Regions from separate parts of the Arthrobacter sp. MMS24-T111 genome, predicted to be linked through region 1. Evidence: riboswitches for the same ligand, from Rfam matches in the RefSeq annotation. Region 1 holds a riboswitch; the other holds the start of a gene.
The links. A riboswitch is a leader RNA that binds a small molecule or an ion and turns the genes downstream of it on or off. The one in region 1 is predicted to bind glycine.

Region 1 (10,131 bases):
CCGACTCCGGCGGCCTTGATGGCTGCCAGGGCGTCCTTGCCCACGAAGTCGCTCTCCTTGGCCAGCGACACCACGGGGCCCAGGCCTGCCGCGTAAGCGTTGACGTAGCGGGAGAGTTCGTTGCCGTAGAGCGGCATCCCGGCTTCGAGGCGTAGCGAGTCGCGGGCGGCGAGGCCGGCGGGCACCAGGCCGGAGCCTTCGCCGGCCTGGAGCAGTGCCTCCCACAGCGCGGGCGCGTCCAGGTTGGGAACGTAGATCTCGAACCCGTCCTCGCCGGTGTAGCCGGTCCGGGCCACGAGCAGGTCTTGGACCGTGCCGTTGACGGCGATGCCCACCTCCACGGCGGCGTAGTACTTGAGCCCGGTGAGTAGTGCGTGCTGTTCGGCCGGGACCAGCGTCAGGAGGATCGCTTCGGAATTCGGTCCCTGGACGGCGATCAGCGAGGTGTTGGCGGAGGCGTCCTCCACAGTGACGTCGAAGGCGGCGGAGCGTTCCAGGAGTTCCTTGGCCACCACTGCGGCGTTGCCCGCGTTGGGCACCACCAGGTACCTGTCAACGCCCTCTTCGGGGGATGGCCGGCGGTAGGTGATGAGGTCGTCGATGATGCCGCCGTCTTCGTTGCAGATCAGCGAGTACTTTGCCTTGCCGATGGCGACCGCGGAGATCTTGCCCACCAGGGCGTAGTCCAGGAACGCGGCGGCGTCGGGGCCGGTGACCCAGACTTCTCCCATGTGGGAGAGGTCGAACAGCCCGGCGGCCTTGCGGACAGCGTGGTGTTCCGCGAGTTCAGACTCGTACTTGAGCGGCATCTGCCAGCCGCCGAAGTCCGTGAACGAGGCCCCGGCCTTCTTGTGCTGCTCGAAAAGAGCGGTGTAGTTCTCGGTCATGGGAATCAGTCTTCCAATCCGGTGATTGAGCTTGTCGAAGTCTCGAACGCTTCGAGGGGCGGGCAGGAGCAGACCAGGTTCCGGTCGCCGGCGGCGCCGTCGATCCGGCCGACGGGTGGGAAGTACTTGTCCTGGCGGAGCGAGGCAACGGGGAACGCGGCTTGCTCCCGCGGGTAGGCGCGGTCCCAGTCAGAGGAGACGACGGCGGCAGCCGTGTGGGGTGCGTTGCGCACCGGGGATGCCTCCAGGGTGATGTCGCCGTTGGCTACCTGGTCGATTTCCTGGCGGATGGTGATCATGGCTTCGATGAAGCGGTCGATCTCGGCGAGGTCCTCGGACTCGGTGGGTTCCACCATGAGGGTGCCCGCGACGGGGAAGGACAGGGTGGGGGCGTGGAACCCGAAGTCGATCAGCCGTTTGGCCACGTCCTCGGCCGTGACCCCGGTCTTCGCCGTGAGTTCGCGCAGGTCCAGGATGCACTCGTGCGCCACCAGCCCGCCCTCACCGGTGTAGAGGACCGGGAAGTACTCGTTCAGGCGGGACGCGACATAGTTCGCGGCCAGCAGCGCGGACTTGGTGGCCTCGGTCAGGCCTTGCCCGCCCATCAGCTTCACGTACGCCCACGAGATCGGCAGCACCCCGGCCGAACCGAACCTGGACGCCGAAATCGCCACCCCGTGCCCGGGCTCGTGCGCGGCCTTGTTCGCATCGCCGGGCATGAACGGTGCCAGGTGCGCCTTCGCAGCGACCGGGCCCACACCGGGTCCCCCGCCACCGTGCGGGATGCAGAAGGTCTTATGCAGGTTCAGGTGCGAGACGTCCCCGCCGAACCGGCCCGGCTGGGCCAGCCCCACCAGGGCGTTCAGGTTCGCCCCGTCAATGTAGACCTGGCCCCCCGCGGCGTGGACGGCGTCGCAGACCTCCCGGACATCCCCGTCGAACACGCCGTGGGTGGAGGGGTAGGTGATCATGATGGCCGACAGGACATCCTTGTTCGCCTCGATCTTGGCCGTCAGGTCCTCGTGGTCGATCGTCCCGTCAGCGGCGGTGGCCACGACCACGACCTTCATGCCGGCGAGGACGGCGGAGGCGGCGTTGGTGCCGTGCGCCGAGGCCGGGATCAGGCAGACGTTACGCTGCTGCTCACCGCGGGAGTGGTGGTAGCCGCGGATCGCCAGCAGGCCGGCGAGTTCGCCCTGGGAGCCGGCGTTGGGCTGGATGGAGACCTGGTCATACCCGGTGATCTCGGCAAGGTCCGCTTCCAGGCCGGAAATGAGTTCGCGCCAGCCCTCGGTCTGGGTATCCGGGGCGAACGGGTGGATCGAGGCGAACTCCGGCCAGGAAATCGCTTCCATCTCAGCCGTCGCGTTCAACTTCATGGTGCACGAACCCAACGGGATCATGGTCCGGTCCAGGGCCAGGTCACGGTCAGAGAGCTTGCGGATGTAACGCAGCAGCTGGGTTTCAGACCGGTGCGTGTTGAACACCGGATGCTGCAGATAGGCCGAGGTGCGCAAGATGGCGTCGGGCAGTTCGAAACCTTGGGCGTCACCCACCGGACCGGCACCAAAGGCGACGGCGACGGCGGATAGTGTTGCCGCCGTCGTCGTCTCATCGACGGAGACGCCGACGGTGTCCTGGTCAACGAAGCGCAGGTTGATGCCGCGCGCCTCGGCAGCGGTGACCACCTTGGCAGCCTTGCCCGGAACGCGCACCGTCACGGTGTCGAAGAAGGAATCGCTAACCAGTTCGCGGCCCATGGCCCTAAGGGCGGTGGCCAGGACCCTGGCCTTGTGGTGGACGGTCTCGGCAATCGCCTTCAGGCCGTCGGGGCCGTGGTACACGGCATACATGGACGCAACGATGGCCAGCAGCGCCTGGGCCGTGCAGATATTGGACGTGGCCTTCTCGCGGCGGATGTGCTGCTCGCGGGTCTGCAAAGCCAGGCGGTAGGCAGGGGTGCCGGCGTTGTCCTTGGACACTCCTACGATCCTGCCCGGAAGGGTACGTTCCATCCCCTTCCGGACCGCCATGTAGGCGGCGTGCGGCCCCCCAAAGAACAACGGCACGCCAAAACGCTGGGTGGAGCCGACGGCGATGTCCGCGCCCTGCTCACCGGGAGGGGTGATCAGGGCCAGCGCCAGCAGGTCGGCCGCGACCGTGACCAGCGCGCCCCGGTCCTTGGCAGCGGCGATCACGGCGGAGTGGTCCCACACGCGGCCGGACACCCCAGGTTGCTGCAGCACGACGCCGTTGATGGCACCCTCCGGCAGGCCCGTGGACAGGTCCGCGACCTCCACCTCGAAGCCGAGCGCCTCGGCGCGACCCTGCACGATGGCGATGGTCTGCGGCAGGCAGTCGGCGTCGAGCACGGTCCTGCCATCCTTGGCATTCTTGTCCTTATTTGCCCTGCGCATTAGAGCACGGCCTCGGCCACGGCGGTGGCCTCGTCCAGCAACGAGGCGTTGGCCACGGGGAGTGCAGTGAGGTCCTGCACCATGGTCTGGAAGTTCAGCAGTGCCTCGAGCCGGCCCTGCGAGATTTCCGGCTGGTATGGGGTGTAGGCGGTATACCAGGCCGGGGATTCCAGGATGTTGCGGCGGATCACCGGCGGGGTCACGGTGTCGTAGTAGCCCTGGCCGATCATCTGGATGGCGGTCTTGTTCCGGCCGGCGATCCGGCGCAGCTCGGCGAGGACCTCCACCTCACTGAGGGCTTCGGTCAGGTTCAGCGCAGTTTCCTGGCGGATGGACGCAGGGACGGCCACGTCAACCAGGCCATCAAGGCTGTCGTAGCCCACGGCCTTGAGCATGGTGTCGACGTCGGCCTGGCGGCGTGCGCCGATATGGCGGTCAACAAACGATGTTGGATGCGAATGAATCGTCATGAGGAACTCCGGATCTGGCCGGCCAGGGTGGCACGGCGTGGGATGGGTCCCTCCCCGCTCTGTATTGGACCTGAGAGATTCCGCGTTGCCTGCTGGTGGCAGGGGCCGCTTGCACCGTCGGTGAACCCGGCAGAAGCCTGGTTGCTTTCCAGAGTCGCCTCGCCGTGACGGTACATGGGCCTGAGAGATTCCTGGGGAGGATTTGCTCCTACGGCGCCTGTCCGGTGATTCGCCGGGAGGACTCTCCCGTCACAGCTCGAAAGGCTTATTCAAATGTGGGTGATTCGGCTCACAAGGTACCGGGCCGGACCCGTCCATGGCAAATCGGCAGGGTTCGGTGAGGGGCTTGAGTGGGCACGTGACGCCTTCATTCCCCGCTTGTGTCGGGAGGGGTTTGACATTCGATCGTGACGGACACCACACTGAACCCGGGATTGGCGCCGCCGGTGGCTGGCTCAGCGTATCCGGAGCAGTCCACCAGTCGGCGCCTGTCCCGTTGCATGGCCGGCCTCGGCCTAAAAGGCCGGCGGCCCCCAACTGAATACGCCTTCGACCTGCGGCGGGAGAGTCCTGCCGGGTACACCCAGCAGGCGCCGTAGGAGCAAACCCTCCCCAGGAAACTCTCAGGCCCACGTACCGCCGCGGACAGGCAACTCTGGAAAGCAGCCAGGCATGGCCTTGGCTCACCGACGGTGCAAGCGGCTTTGGCCGCGGAAACTCTCAGGTCCACAACAGAGCGGGGAGGAACCAAATCTTTGCGGCCCCAAAAGCCGCTTTATCGATGGAGTTCCTCATGGCGATTCATCCCCCCACGTCCAACAGCGAACCAGCCCGCGGCCAGGGCGCTGGCACGGCAGCCCGCAGCGGGCCTCCCCACCTGGAACGGCAACTCACCAACCGGCATATCCAGCTCATCGCCATTGGTGGCGCGATCGGCACGGGCCTGTTCATGGGTTCCGGCAAGACCATTTCCGCCGCCGGACCTTCCGTGATCTTCGTGTACATGATCATCGGCTTCATGCTTTTCTTCGTCATGCGTGCCATGGGCGAGTTGCTGCTGAGCAACCTGAACTACAAGTCCTTCAGTGATTTCGCCGCCGACCTCCTGGGTCCGTGGGCAGGCTTCTTCACCGGGTGGACATACTGGTTCTGCTGGGTGATCACCGGAATCGCGGACGTCATCGCCATCGCAGGGTACTCGAAGGAACTTTGGCCGGCGCTGCCGCTTTGGATCCCGGGCCTGGCCACGGTGGGCATCCTGCTGCTGCTGAACCTCGCAACGGTCAAGGCCTTCGGCGAGACCGAGTTCTGGTTCGCCCTCATCAAGATCGTCGCCATAGCGGCCCTGTTTATTGTGGGGCTCTTCATGATCTTCACCGGTTTCCAGAGCGACGCGGGCACCGCAAGCTTCACCAACCTGTGGAGCCACGGCGGGTTCTTCCCCAATGAGTTCATGGGCTTCGTGGCCGGATTCCAGATTGCAGTATTCGCCTTCGTGGGCATCGAACTGGTGGGCACCACCGCCGCCGAGGCCAAGAATCCCGAGCGCACGCTGCCCAGGGCCATCAACGCCATCCCCGTCCGCGTTTTGCTCTTCTATGTCGGCGCGCTGGTCATCCTGATGTCAGTCACCCCGTGGACCCAGTTCGCCGCAGGCCACAGCCCCTTCATTGGGATGTTCTCCCTGGCCGGTCTCGGTGCCGCGGCTACAGTGGTCAACCTGGTGGTCCTCACTTCGGCGATGTCCTCTGCGAACTCCGGCATCTACTCCACGTCCCGTATGGTCTTCGGCCTGGCCCAGGAAGGCGACGCCCCCGGTGTCTTCAGCCGGCTCTCCTCACGGAAGGTGCCCAGCAACGCGCTGTTCCTGTCGTGCGTCCTGCTGCTGTCCGGCGTCGTCCTCATGTATGCCGGCCAGGATGTTGGCATGGCTTTTGAAATGGTGACCACCGTGTCTGCGGTCTGCTTCGTCTTCGTCTGGTCGATCATCCTCGCCAGCTACATCTCCTTCCGCCGCCGCCGCCCGCACCTGCATGCGGCCTCGAAGTTCAAAATGCCCGGTGGCATCCCCGCCGTGTGGGTGGTGTACGCGTTCTTCGCCTTCGTCCTCTGGGCCCTGACCACCCAGCCCGATACGCTCGCTGCTCTGCTGGTGACCCCCATCTGGTTCGTCATCCTTGGCGTGGCGTGGGCCATTCTTCGGCGCCGTCCCGCGCACCTGACCCGCTTCGAGGTCTTCCGGGCGGAGCTTCGGGCCGACGAGGCCGCCGGTCGCAGCGGCGAACGCGCGGACGCTGAAGAGCCGGCCCAAAAAGTGTAAGCATGCTTAGTGTTTATCCACTTAGGATGGGATGACACGGCAGCCACGCGCTGCAGGTCGATTTGAATGAAGGTGACCATGGCCCGGCGCAGCAACCCCGCACTCCGTATCGCACAGGAAACCGCCCATAACGCGTTGTTTGACGCCCAGGGCAAGCCCAAGCCCGGCGTCCACAACATGCTCCTGAAAGCGGTGCAGATCCAGCGGCCTTTGGTGGTGGGCTACATCCGGAGGCTCCAAAAGAAGCATCCGCGGGCCACGGCCGCGCAGTTGGCGGACATCGCAGAACGCGACTACCTCCGCGCTGTTGCCGGCGGAGGCGCCCTGGTGGGTGCCACCGCCGTCGTCCCCGGCGTTGGAACCGTGGCGTCGCTGGGACTTTCCGCGGCCGCCACCGTTGGCTTCCTCGAAGCCACAGCCCTTTATGCAACCTCACTGGCTGAACTGCACGGCATCAGGCTGACCAACCCGGAGAAAGCCGGCACCATGGTCATGGCCATCATGCTCGGCGAAGAGGGCACCGCGCTGCTGGGGACCCTCAGCGGCCAGGCAGCCGGCAACAGCGCCGGCAATGCCTGGGGGAGCGTCCTGTCCAAGTCGATGGTGGTGCCGGGATTCGGGAGCGTCCGCAAGCGGATCCAGTCGGCCTTCCTGAAGAATCTCCTGAAGCGGCAGGGCACGGCGTTGTTTGGCCGCGCCCTGCCCTTCGGGATAGGCGCTGTTGTGGGTGGGGCCGGTAACCTCATGATGGGCCGCGCAGTGGCCAGGAACGCCCGCGAGGCTTTTGGGCCGATGCCGGACACCATTCCCGGCGAGCTGACCGCCGCTGCCGCGCCGGACAACCTGACGCTGGAAGGCAACACACTTGGATCTCAACGCTGACGTAGGGCAATCATTCGGCTCCTGGACCGCAGGAGGCGATCCGGCTATGTTCCAGGTGGCCACCAGCGTAAATGTGGCGTGCGGCCTGCACGCCGGTGACCCCATCACCATGTTGGACAGCTGCAGGGCCGCCTACGAACTGGATGTCACCGTCGGGGCCCACCTCGGCTACCGCGATCTGGCCGGCTACGGCCGCCGCTCGCTGGATATGAGTTTTGATGAGCTGTTCGGCGACGTGCTGTACCAGCTGGGGGCGCTCGACGGCGTCGCGCATGCGGTGGGTGCCTCCGTTGACTACGTGAAGGCGCATGGTGCGCTGTACGACACCACTGTCCGCGAGGCCGAGCAGGCCTCCGCCGTGGTGGCGGCCATCAACGCCTACGATCCCGGCCTGCCCATCCTGGGCCTCCCCGGCTCGGAGCTGCTGAAGCAGGCCAAGGAAGCGGGGCACCCGGTGTTCGTCGAGGCCTTCGCCGACCGTGCCTACCGCGCCGATGGCAGCCCGGTGCCGCTTTCCGAGGACGATGCCGTCCTGTACGACGTCGATGCGGTTGTGGAACGGGCCGTCCGCCTGGCCACGCGAGGCGAAGTGGCGGCCGTGGACGGAACTGTCATTGCGGTCCGGCCGGACTCCCTGTGCATTCACGGTGGGACACCTGAAGCCGTGGAGATGGCGGTCCGGATCAGGGCAGGACTTGAGGCAGCAGGCGTCCAGTTCGAGCCGTTCGCGTAAGTCTTCGACCCAGGTATTTGGTGGCGCGGCCCAAAGGCATTGGCGCACCCCAAATATCCGGAGCGCAAAGGAATATGCGCTGCGTGGAGGACGGGTCGCGTCGAGATCGGATGTGCGCCGCACAGAAAACTGTTCGTGGTGGACCGATCAATTAGCCAAAGATGAGTTGCGCCACCGTGAAGATCGCAAGCCCCGCCAAGGAACCAACCACCGTGCCGTTGATGCGGATGAACTGCAGGTCCTTGCCCACCTGCAGTTCGATCTTCTGCGAGGTCTCCTCGGCATCCCAGCGGGCCACCGTGTCCGTGATGACCCCGGCGATGTCCGAGCGGTAAGTCTTCACCAAGTAGGCCGCGGCGTCCCCGATCCAGGCGTTGACCTTCCCCGCCAGTTCGGGGTCGCCCACCAGCCTGGTCCCGAAATCCCGCACAGCTGCCTTGAACTTGATGGTGAGTTCGCTGTCGGGATCGTCCACGGCACCGAGCAGCGCATTCTTGACGGTGCCCCACGTGCGGGACGCGAGTTCGCGCACCTCGGGATCACCCAGGACCTGGGCCTTGATGTCCTCGGCCCGGGCAATCATGGCCGGGTCGTGCTGAAGGTCCTGCGCGAGGTCGTTCAGGCACTTGTCGATCGACTGCCGCACCTGGTGGTTGGGGTCGGCCTGGACCGCCCGGACGAACTTCAAGATCTCGACGTACACCTTGTCGCCCACCAGCCCGTCCACGAACTGCGGCACCCAGGTGGGGGAGCGGTCGGACACCAGGCGGCTGACCGTCTCGTGGTTGTCGTCCACCCAGTCCGCGGCGCGGTCCACCATCAGGTCCACCAGCGTGTGGTGGTGCCCGTCATGGAAGATCCGCTCGGCGAGCCTGCCCACCGGCGGCCCCCACGGCGGGGTGAGCAGGTGCTTGCGCACCATGCCCTCGATGACGGCCTGGACGTCGTCGTCATTCAAAACCTTGAAGGCGCCGCGGATCACGGCGGCGCCTTCCTTGGCCACCCGCTCCGCACCGCCCGGCGCGGCCAGCCACTGGCCGGCACGGCCGGCGATGTTGACGCTGGCCAGCTTGTCCTGGACCACCTGTTCGGACAGGAAATTCGTCTCGACGAACTCGCCCAGGGAGGCGCCGATCTGGTCTTTCCGGCGGGGAATGATCGCGGTGTGCGGAATCTTGATGCCCATGGGGTACTTGAACAGGGCCGTGACGGCGAACCAGTCGGCGAGTGCGCCCACCATGCCGCCCTCGGCCGCCGCGCGCACGTACTGCAGCCACGGGTAGTCCTTCTGGAGGGCAAACGCGAAGACGAAGATCACGGCCATGGCAATGAGCAGGCTCAGCGCCAGCAGCTTCATCTTCCGCAGCGCTGCCGCTTTTTCGGCGTCACCGGCACCAGGATCACGAGCGACGACGGCGCCCGCCACCCGGGTGCCCTGAGGCACCTGCCGCGTCGCCTCCGCTGGTGCATCCTGCGCGGCGTGCCCGGTAGTTGCCTCAGAGTTCACCTGCATGTGCCAAGCCTAGCCCCGAAGGCGGAAGCCGGTCCGCTACCGTGTGAGCATGACAACTGACGAGTCTGTGCCGCAACGGCCGTTGGTCTACGCCCACCGGGGCTCCAGCGGCACCTACGCTGAACATACCCGCGCCGCCTACCTGCAGGCCCTGACTGACGGGGCCGACGGGGTGGAGTGCGATGTCCACCTGACCCGGGACCAGCACGTGGTACTGCTCCACGACGCCAACCTGGACCGGACCTCTGACGGCACGGGGCCGGTGGGGGACCGGACACTGCACGAACTGCGGCAGCTGGACTTTTCGTCCTGGAAGGGGGCGCGTATCCCCGAAGCCTACGGCGCCCGTTCCGAGCAGTTCCTGACCCTTCCGGAGCTCCTGGACATCCTTCGCGGTGCGGGGCGACCCGTGGGCCTGGCCATTGAGCTCAAGCATCCAAGCCCTTACCAGCTCAAGCTGGAGGACCGGGTACTGGAAGTGCTCCGCAGCGAAGGCTGGGATCCGGAAAGCTCCACGCTGGACAACGTGGCCGTGACCTTCATGAGTTTCAGCCCCGATTCCGTCCGCCACCTCCTGGAATCCGTCCCGCCCCGGTACATTTGCCAGCTCGTGGACGATCTCACCGTCCACGAGATACGCGGCGGACTGGGCGTGGGTCCGATTACCGGCGGAGCGATCGCCAACCTGATGAAGGCCACCCAACTCGAGGGCGAACAAATCCTGGACGACTGCCTGGTGGGCATGGCGGGTCCCGGCATCGACTACGTCCGCGAACGCCGGGACACCGTCCGCCGCTGGCTGGACTCCGGCCGGCGCTTCAGGGTCTGGACGGTCGACGCTCCCGAGGATGTTGACCTGTGCCAGGACCTGGGCATCCAGGAGATCACCACCAATGTGCCGGCCCGGGT
Region 2 (10,131 bases), 1.4 Mb from region 1:
GGCCCACACCGGGTCCCCCGCCACCGTGCGGGATGCAGAAGGTCTTATGCAGGTTCAGGTGCGAGACGTCCCCGCCGAACCGGCCCGGCTGGGCCAGGCCCACCAGGGCGTTCAGGTTGGCCCCGTCAATGTAGACCTGGCCCCCCGCGGCGTGGACGGCGTCACAGACCTCCCTCACATCCCCGTCGAACACGCCGTGGGTGGAGGGGTAGGTGATCATGATGGCCGACAGGACATCCTTGTTCGCCTCGATCTTGGCCGTCAGGTCCTCGTGGTCGATCGTCCCGTCAGCGGCGGTGGCCACGACCACGACCTTCATGCCGGCGAGGACGGCGGAGGCGGCGTTGGTGCCGTGCGCCGAGGCCGGGATCAGGCAGACGGTGCGCTGCTGCTCGCCCCGGGAGTGGTGGTAGCCGCGGATCGCCAGCAGGCCGGCGAGTTCGCCCTGGGAGCCGGCGTTGGGCTGGATGGAGACCTGGTCATACCCGGTGATCTCGGCAAGGTCCGCTTCCAGGCCGGTGATGAGTTCGCGCCAGCCCTCGGTCTGGGAGTCCGGGGCGAACGGGTGGATCGAGGCGAACTCCGGCCAGGAAATCGCTTCCATCTCGGCGGTGGCGTTCAACTTCATGGTGCACGAACCCAACGGAATCATGGTCCGGTCCAGCGCCAGGTCACGGTCAGAGAGCTTGCGGATATAACGCAACAACTGGGTTTCGGACCGGTGCGTGTTGAACACCGGATGCTGCAGATAGGCCGAGGAACGCACGACGGCGGCCTCAAGACCGAAGCCCTGGCCCTCGCCGTGGACCTCGGCAACCGGGGCGCCGAAGACGTCGGCAACCTGGGCGACGATGGCCGGCGTCGTGGTTTCGTCGAGGGAGATGCCTACGGTGTCGGCGTCGATGCGCCGCAGGTTGATGCCGCGGGCCTCTGCGTCGGAGATCACTGCTGACGCGCGGCCGGCAACGCGGACCGTCAGGGTGTCGAAGAAGGAGGTGTGCAGGACGTCCAGGCCGGCGGCCTTGAGCGCCGCGGCGAGGGTACGGGCGTGGCCATGCGCCGTTTCCGCGATCGCCTTCAACCCCTCCGGGCCGTGGTACACGGCATACATGGACGCAACGATGGCCAGCAGCGCCTGGGCCGTGCAGATATTGGACGTGGCCTTCTCGCGGCGGATGTGCTGCTCGCGGGTCTGCAAAGCCAGACGGTAGGCGGGAACACCGGCGTCGTCCTTTGACACCCCAACCAGGCGGCCGGGCAGGGAACGTTCCAGGCCCTTGCGGACAGCCATGTAGGCGGCGTGCGGGCCGCCGAAGAACAACGGCACGCCAAAACGCTGGGCCGAGCCGACGGCGATGTCCGCGCCCTGTTCGCCCGGAGGGGTGATCAGGGTCAGCGCCAGCAAATCGGCGGCCACCGTCACCAGCGCGCCCCGGTCCTTGGCGGCGGCGATCACGGCGGACTGGTCCCACACGCGGCCGGAGGCGCCGGGCTGCTGCAGCACGACGCCATTGATGTCGCCGTCGGGCAGGCCTTGGGAGAGGTCGGCGACCTCCACCTCGAAGCCGAGCGCCTCGGCGCGGCCCTTGACAATGGCGATGGTCTGCGGGAGCACGTCGATGTCCAGGACGGTCTTGCCGTCCTTGGCCGCCGCGGACTTGTTGGCGCGGCGCATCAGCAGGACGGCCTCCGCCACGGCGGTGGATTCATCCAGCAGCGAGGCGTTGGCGATGGGCAGTCCCACCAGGTCCTGGACCATGGTCTGGAAGTTCAGCAGCGCCTCGAGCCGGCCCTGCGAGATTTCCGGCTGGTACGGGGTGTAGGCGGTGTACCAGGCCGGGGATTCCAGGATGTTGCGGCGGATCACCGGCGGCGTCACGGTGTCGTAATAACCCTGCCCGATCATCTGCACGGCAGTCTTGTTTTTCGCGGCAAGCTTGCGCAGCTCGGCCAGGACCTCCACCTCGCTGAGGGCGTCCTGCAGGCGGAGGGCGGTTTCCTGGCGGATGACCTTGGGGACGGCGGTGTCAACCAGGGAGTCGACAGTGTCGTAGCCAACGGCTTTGAGCATGGTGTCGACGTCGTCCTGGCGGCGCGCGCCGATATGGCGGTCTACGAAGGTGGTGGAGGCTGGGCTAACCGGCACGAAGGAACTCCATTTACTCAGGCGGCGCAGGGTACGCCACAGCGATTCGGGTTCCTCCCCGCTCTGTATTGGACCTGAGAGATTCCGCGGTGCCTGCCTGGCAGGACCCGCTTGCACCGTCGGTGAGCACACCGGCTCCAGACCCCCGATTGGGGGCCATGGGAACCGCCTGCTGCTTTCCAGAGGCGCCTCGCCGCGGCGGTACGGGGGCCTGCGAGATTCCTGGGGAGGATTTGCTCCTACGGCGCCTGCCTGTACACCGGCAGAACTCTCCCGCCGCAGATCAAAGGCTATTCACTTGTTAAACCAGCCATGTGCTGGATCATGCGGGCCGGTGACAGCCCTCACAACATTCAATTGTCCTATGCCGCAACCCTTCACGGCAAATGGCGGAGGCTACCTGCGGAGCCGCTCCAGGGCCGCCAGGAGTTCCTCCACGTCAGCGGCCGCTCCCCCTTGCGGCGCCGGGCCAACGGACAGCATGGCGTTGAAATACAGCCCGTCCCCCATGTAAAGGACCGCCTTGGCCAGTCCGGGCCCGACGTCGGCCGCGATCTCATCCAGCCACCGCTGCTGGATGGCTGCGAAACGGCGCCGGGTTTCCTGGTGCGCTACTTCCGCCAGCCTGGTGGCGGCGACGATGGCCCGATCCAGCGGAGTGTCCGCCCAGACGGAAGAGCGGATGAAGTAGGCGGCCGCCCCCTCGGCGGCCCCGGCCATGGCGTCGGCGTCCTCCTTGGCCAGCCCGTCCAAACGGTCCAGGAGCACTTCGATGAGCGCTTCCTTGTTGGGGAAGTGGTAGAGCAGTCCACCTTTGGACACCCCAGCCTTCCTGGCCACCGCATCCAGCGTGGCCGCCCGCTCCCCCACCTCGATCAGGAGGGTTTCGAAGGCGTCAAGGACCGCGTCTCGGGCTACAGGCTTTCGGGGCATGCTTCCCATCATGCCCTCCGCCGGTGTGGAAACGGGAAACGGCAAAGTTTCAAACTGTACCGTCTGGACGGTATAGTTATTTCATGACGACTTCCCCTTCGACCCTGGCGCCCGCACGCACCGGCGGAGCGGCCGCGCGCTCCCCGCGGCGCGACTGGCTCGCACTGGGGCTGCTGATGTTCCCAGTGCTGCTCGTCGCCGTGGACAACACCGCACTGACATTCGCCCTGCCCGCCATCACCCGCGCCCTGGAACCCTCCGGCGTCCACCTGCTGTGGATTATCGACGCCTATCCGCTGGTACTGGCCGGACTCCTGGTCTCAATGGGAAGCCTTGGCGACAGGATCGGGCGGCGCCGGTTGCTCATTATCGGCAGCACGGGCTTTGCCGGGTTATCCGCCGCGACGGCTTTTGCGCCCACCGCGGAGTGGCTGATCGCCGGGCGGGCCACCCTGGGGTTCTTCGGGGCGATGCTGATGCCCTCCACGTTGTCGCTGATCCGCAACATCTTCCCTGAACCCAACCGCCGGCGGATGGCCGTCGCCGTCTGGGCTGCCGGATTCTCCGGCGGCGCGGCCTTGGGCCCAATCTTCGGCGGCTGGCTGGTGGAGCATTTCTGGTGGGGCGCCGTGTTCCTGGTGGCGGTACCCCTGATGCTTCCCCTGCTGGCACTGGGGAGAACCTTGATCCCGGAATCCAAGGACCCATCGCCGGGCAGGGTGGACGTCCCCAGCATCCTGCTGTCTATGCTGGTGATGGTTCCCATGGTCTACGGCATCAAGGATGTTGCCACCGAAGGTCCGGGCCCGGCAGGCCTTGGCAGCATGGCGTTCGGCGTGGCGATGGGCGTAGTGTTCGTGCGGCGCCAGCAACGCCTGGAACACCCCCTGCTGGACATGTCGCTGTTCCGGAACCGGGTGTTCAGCATGGCCATCAGCGCCAACATCCTGGCCCTGTTTTCCTTCAATGGCTTCATCCTGTTCCTTGCCCAGCACCTCCAGCTCCTTGAGGGCCTGAGCCCGTCAGCCGCGGGCGTGGCGATGATTCCGGCGCTGGCAGCCACGGTGGTGGCCGGCCTTGTGGTGGTGCCGCTGGTCCGCAAGGTCCGTCCGGGGTACGTGGTGGCGGCGGGGCTGGCCTTCAGTGCCACGGGCTACACCCTGGTGGCGTTCGGAAACCACGACGGCGGACCTGCACTGCTGCTGGCAGCGCTCCTGGTCCTGGCGCTGGGCGTGGGGACGGCGGAAACCATTTCGAATGACCTCATCCTGGGCTCCGCGCCCCCGGAAAAGTCAGGCGCCGCAGCGGCCATCTCCGAAACAGGATACGAGGTGGGCTCACTGCTGGGGACGGCGGTCCTGGGCTCCATCCTGACGGCCTCCTACCAGCACAACCTGCGCCTCCCGGCAGGATTGGATGGCATGCTCCCGGGCTCCGCACTGCACAACGCCGGGGAAACGCTGGCGGGCGCCATGGAAGCGGCCGCCATCCTGCCGGGACCGCTGGCGGACGCGGTCCGGGACGCTGCGGCGGCGGCATTCGATTCCGGCGTGCACATCACCGCGGCAATCGGGCTGGTACTGATGGCGACGGCGGCAGTCCTCGCCGCCGTCGTGCTCCGGAAGGTACCTAAGGCCACCTGACCCGCACGGGACCGCAAAGGGCGCCCGGCGCCGGATCAATTCCGGTACCGGGCGCCCGAGAGCGGGACGCTTGGCCTACTTGGAGTCGGCGGCAGTCACTTTGGCGGTTGGCTTCATGTTTTCGGCCTGCACCATCCAGGCAAACTGCTCCAGCCGGGCGATGAACTCGTGCAAAAGGTCCGCGGAGGTGGGATCTTCCTCATCCACCTCGTCGTGGACTTTGCGCATGGTGCCCACGGCGGCTTCCATGGCGGCGACGATCCGCTCAATGGCGTCCGCTGTGCTGATCAGCCCGTCAGGGAACTGGGCCAGGCTGGTGGTCTCGGCAACGGTGGAGCTGCGGCCGTCCGGCAGGGCGTGCAGGGCACGCATGCGCTCGGCCGTATCGTCGGCGAACTGGCGGGCAGCGTCAACGATCTCATCGAGCTGCAGGTGCAGGTCCCGGAAATTGGTGCCCACGATATTCCAGTGCGCCTGCTTGCCCTGGATGTGGAGTTCGATCAGGTCCGCCAGGACTGCCTGCAGGTTGTTGGTCAGTGTCGGTGAAGCTTTCATGCATCCTCCTCGATTGGTCCAGTAGGGCCGACGCTACCAGCCATGGACCGCCCCGCGGCGGGCAGCCCGGGAATTTCTCAGTGAGCTTACTAATTTCCGGAATCCAGTCATAAACGAATGTGATTCATATTGCGTCTTGCATCACAGGGCCGGCGCCCCCATACTAAATGAACGCCATTCATATAGTGACCTCCGTCTCACAGCCTTCCAGAAAGTGGTGCCATGACAGAGACAATCCGCACCAGTACCTCCAAATCCGGTCCCCATGCCCACGCACCGTCCACGGACGGCGTCAGCGCCAAGGGACTCAAAGGCGGGCAGCTCGGCCTGCTGGCCGTCGTCGTCCTGGGCATCTCAACCATTGCCCCCGCCTACACGCTTACCAGCGCACTTGGACCCACCGTCAACGAAGCCGGGCTCCAACTGCCAGTCATCTTCCTGATCGGTTTCATCCCCATGATCCTGGTCTCGCTCGCCTACCGGGAACTCAACGCCGATTCCCCGGACAGCGGCACCACCTTTACCTGGGTCACCAAAGCGTTCGGCCCCTGGATCGGCTGGATGGGCGGCTGGGGCCTGCTGGCCGCCAACATCATCGTGCTGTCCAACCTGGCCGGCGTCGCCGTCGACTTCTTCTATCTCTTCCTGTCCCAGGTCACAGGCTCCCCCGAGCTGGCAGACCTGGCGGACAACAAGGCGCTCAACGTCATCACATGCTTCGTGTTCGTGGCACTGGCCGTCTGGGTCAGCTACCGCGGCATGCACACCACCAAAATGGTGCAGTACAGCCTGGTGGGATTCCAGCTGCTGGTCCTGGGCCTGTTCGTCGTCATGGCTTTCGCCAACTGGTCCACCTCCGAGACCGCCATCCCGTTCAGCTGGGACTGGTTCGACGTCACCAAAATCGAGACCTTCGGCCAGGTTGCCGCCGGCATCTCCCTGTCGATCTTCGTGTACTGGGGCTGGGACGTTTGCCTGACAGTCAACGAGGAAACCGCCAACGGCAAGAAGACCGCCGGCGTGGCGGGCACCCTCACCGCGGTGATCGTCCTGGCCATCTACCTCCTGGTCAGCATCGCCACCATGATGTTCGCCGGCGTGGGAGATACCGGCAACGGGTTGAACAACGCCGAAAACCACGAGAACATCTTCACGGCGCTGGCCTCCCCCATCATGGGCCCGTTCGCCATCCTAATGTCCCTGGCGGTGCTCTCCAGCTCGGCGGCTTCCCTGCAGTCCACGTTCATGTCACCGTCCCGCAGCCTGCTGGCGATGGCCCATTACGGCGCACTGCCGGAACCCTTCAGCCGGATCAGCCGGAAGTTCGCGACGCCGGGCTACGCCACCATTGCTGCCGGCGTCGTCTCCGCCGGGTTCTACGCGGTGATGCATGTGGTCAGCGACAACGTCCTGAACGACACCATCCTGGCGCTGGGCCTGATGATCTGCTTCTACTACGGCCTCACCGCACTGGCCTGCACCTGGTATTTCCGTCACAGCCTGTTCAACAGCATGCGCCACTTCGTGTTCAGGCTGGTCTGCCCGGTGGTGGGCGGCGTGGGCTTGTTCGTGGTGTTCGTCCAGACCGCCGTGGACAGCCTGGCGCCCGAGTTCGGCAGCGGTTCCGAGGTCTTCGGCGTGGGCCTTGTATTCATCCTGGGCGTGGGCATCCTGGCCCTGGGCGCCGTCGTCATGCTGGTCATGTCCCGCACGCACCCGGGCTTCTTCCGCGGCGAAACGCTCAAGAAGGACACGCCCGCCCTGGTAGTGCCGGAATAGGGCGAAGCGTCCAAAACGGTGCCGTGCCCCCAACCGGGGCACGGCACCTTTTCCGTTGTCACGGAGGGGTATTTTGGTAACGACGGCGGCCGGAGACACAGCAGCGCCGGCCGCCCCGAAGGGGCAACCGGCGCCGGGAAGAACGGGTGGGGCTCAGCCCTCGCAGTCGCGGCAGTACTTCAGGCCGTCCTTTTCGCGGGCCACCTGCGACCGGTGGCGGACCAGGAAGCAGGAAGAGCAGGTGAACTCGTCGGACTGCTCGGGAACCACAATGACGGTGAGTTCCTCGTTGGACAGATCGGCGCCGGGGAGGTCGATGCCTTCAGCGGTGTCATTCTCGTCGACATCGATGACTGCGGTCTGCGCGTTGCCGCTCCGGGACGCCTGGAGGGCCTCCAGGGAGTCAGCGGGAGACTCCTCTTCCTGCTTGCGTGGAGCATCGTAATCGGTAGCCATTAGCATGTTCACTTTCGTTGCTGCACAGCGCCATTTCAGGCACCTCAGTGAAGCAGTTTAGGGCATCATCCCGGCCCCGGCGCAATAGTGTGGCCAAGCAGACATTCAGTTGCCGCCGGACACCCTTCCCAGGTGTTCGGAGCGGGCATGGTCGGCGCCGACGGAGACGCCGCTCAAGGCGGAAGCCACCCCCACCGGGTGGCATCGGCCATGGCACCGGCGGCCTCGGACTCTGATTCACAGGTAAAGGTATCAATGGCCCAGTCGCGGAGCCGGGTGAGCAAGGTAGCCGTCATGCCTGAAACCTACGCAGCAATTGTTGTGGCCACGTTTCGCGGCGGTCTCCCCGGATTAATTCCGGCGCCTGCCTGCTCCTTCAGCAGGGCTGGGCCGTGCTGCTGCGCAGGATGAGCTCAGGTTCCACCACCAGCGTCCGGGGTCCTGCCGCACCGCCGAGCACCGCGAGCATCATGTCCATGCAGCGCCGGCCCAGTTCTTCGAAGTCCTGCCGGACCACGGTCAGCGGAGGGCTGAAGTATGCGGATTCGGGCTGGTCGTCGAAGCCCACCAGGGAAACGTGCTTCGGCACCCCCAGGCCTGCTTCGTTGAAGGCGCGCAGGATCCCCAATGCCATCTGGTCGTTGCCCACGAAGAGGGCCGTGGCGCGCCGGTCAGCCGCCAGCCGCCGGCCAATGGCGTAGCCGCTGCCGGCGCTCCAGTCCCCCTCGACCAGGAGATCCGCCTCGAGCCCGGCGGCCTCCAGGGCGGACCGCCAGCCGCCGGACCGCGCCACCGCGTCAATCCAGTCCTGCGGCCCGGCGACATGCCCGATCCGCCGGTGGCCCTGCGCAATGAGGTGCCGGACGGCCAGTTCGGCACCCTTGCGCTGGTCCACCCGGACACCGCCAACAGCGTCATTCCCGTCGGAGCCAACGGCCACTACCGGCACCCCGATAGGGAGTTCCGCCAAGGCCGCCAACGTGGCCAAATGCGGAACAATCACCACGATGCCGTCCACCGCCTGGTCCAGGAAGTGCCTGACGGCGTCCAGGATGGGGTCCCTGCTGACCTCGCGCAGCGCAGCGACGCTGACGAAGTATCCTGCGTCCCGCGCGGCCCGTTCGACTCCCAGCATGGTGTTGGCCGGGCCGTACTGCGACAACTCGCTGCCCAGGACGCCGATAGTCTGCGAGCGCCGGGTGACCAGGCTGCGGGCGGCGGTGTTGCGGCGGTAGCCGAGCTCGGCAATCGCCGCTTCCACCTTGTGCCGGGTCTCCTTGCTGACGTTGGGGTGGTTGTTGACCACCCGCGAGACGGTTTGGTGCGAGACCCCGGCCAGCCCCGCCACGTCCTCGAGCCTTGGCAGCCGCCGTGGCCGGGAGCCGGGCTGCGCCACGGAATCAGATCCCGCCGGCGAGTTTGTAGTAGGCGGCGTTCCAGTTCAGGTCCTTCTTGAACTGGCGGATCGTGGTGCCTTCGTCGATGGCCAGGAGTTCGGTCTTGGCGATCTCGGCGAAATCCTCGAACACATCCATGCCCACCTGCGTTGAGAGTACGGTGTGGTGGGCGGCGCCGGCGGTGAGCCAGGCGGCGGCGGACGTGGCGAAGTCCGGCTTCGGCTGCCAGAGCGCGCGGGCCACGGGCAGGTTGGGCAGCGGCTGGTCCAGGGGGACCACGTCGACGGCGTTGGCCACCAGGCGGAACCGGTCACGCATGTCGGACAGGGCGACGACGACGCCCTGGGAGGCGTCCGCGTCGAACACCAGCCGGACGGGGTCTTCCTTGCCGCCGATGCCCAGCGGGTGGATTTCCAGGCGCGGCTTCGACGCCGTGAGCGAGGGGCAAACCTCCAGCATGTGCGCGCCCAGGATCTTCTCCGCGCCAGGTTCCAGGTGGTACGTGTAGTCCTCCATCAGGGACGCCCCGCCGGGCAGGCCGGCACCCATCACCTTCGCGGCGCGCACCAGGATGGCGGTCTTCCAGTCCCCTTCCGCGCCGAAGCCGTACCCGGCCGCCATGAGCCGCTGGACCGCGAGGCCGGGCAGCTGGCGGAGGGCCCCCAGGTCCTCGAAGGAGGTGGTAAACGCGGCCGACCCGTTGGCTTCAAGGAAGCTGCGCAGGCCCAGCTCGATCCGGGCGCCGTACCGCAGCGATTCATGCCTGGCCGCGCCTGCGCGGAGCTCCGGCGCCACGTCGTAAAGGTCCTCGTACTCGGCCACCAGGGCGTCGACGTCGGCCTCCCCCGCGCCGTGCACGGCGTCGGCGAGCTCGTCGACGGACCACGTGTTTACGGCGACGCCGAAGCGCAGCTCGGCCTCGGTCTTGTCGCCTTCGGTGACGGCGACGTTGCGCATGTTGTCGCCGAAGCGGGTGAGCTTCAGGGTGCGGACGGCGGCCCAGCCTGCGGCCGCACGCTGCCAGGACCCCACCTGGTGTGCCACCTCGGGGTTGGAGACGTGGCCGACGACGGTCTTCCGGGCGATGCCCAGGCGGGACTGGATGTACCCGAACTCCCGGTCGCCGTGCGCGGCCTGGTTCAGGTTCATGAAGTCGAAGTCGATGTCCGCCCAAGGCAGGTCGCGGTTGGCCTGGGTGTGCAGGTGCAGCAGAGGCTTGCGC

Region 2: linked by a shared signal. The riboswitch ahead of gcvP (aminomethyl-transferring glycine dehydrogenase) and the one ahead of ACX5I6_RS07250 (amino acid permease) in region 1 are both predicted to bind glycine.

Annotation. Positions count from the first base shown of each region.
Region 1 covers NZ_JBTZRO010000001.1:1,560,589-1,570,719, forward strand. Annotated here, with positions in the region: gene gcvT (glycine cleavage system aminomethyltransferase GcvT) at 1-887, opposite strand, end outside; partial or broken gene gcvP (aminomethyl-transferring glycine dehydrogenase) at 893-3,774, opposite strand; glycine riboswitch at 3,933-4,033, opposite strand; glycine riboswitch at 4,325-4,423, shown strand; glycine riboswitch at 4,424-4,519, shown strand; gene ACX5I6_RS07250 (amino acid permease) at 4,568-6,094, shown strand; gene ACX5I6_RS07255 (hypothetical protein) at 6,173-6,976, shown strand; gene ACX5I6_RS07260 (LamB/YcsF family protein) at 6,960-7,709, shown strand; gene ACX5I6_RS07265 (DUF445 domain-containing protein) at 7,861-9,222, opposite strand; gene ACX5I6_RS07270 (glycerophosphodiester phosphodiesterase) at 9,272-10,131, shown strand, end outside.
Region 2 covers NZ_JBTZRO010000001.1:200,874-211,004, forward strand. Annotated here, with positions in the region: gene gcvP (aminomethyl-transferring glycine dehydrogenase) at 1-2,146, opposite strand, end outside; glycine riboswitch at 2,336-2,432, opposite strand; gene ACX5I6_RS00930 (TetR/AcrR family transcriptional regulator) at 2,543-3,079, opposite strand; gene ACX5I6_RS00935 (MFS transporter) at 3,163-4,722, shown strand; gene ACX5I6_RS00940 (Dps family protein) at 4,798-5,277, opposite strand; gene ACX5I6_RS00945 (APC family permease) at 5,500-7,056, shown strand; gene ACX5I6_RS00950 (DUF4193 domain-containing protein) at 7,210-7,512, opposite strand; gene ACX5I6_RS00955 (hypothetical protein) at 7,686-7,808, opposite strand; gene ACX5I6_RS00960 (LacI family DNA-binding transcriptional regulator) at 7,889-8,908, opposite strand; gene araA (L-arabinose isomerase) at 8,913-10,131, opposite strand, start outside.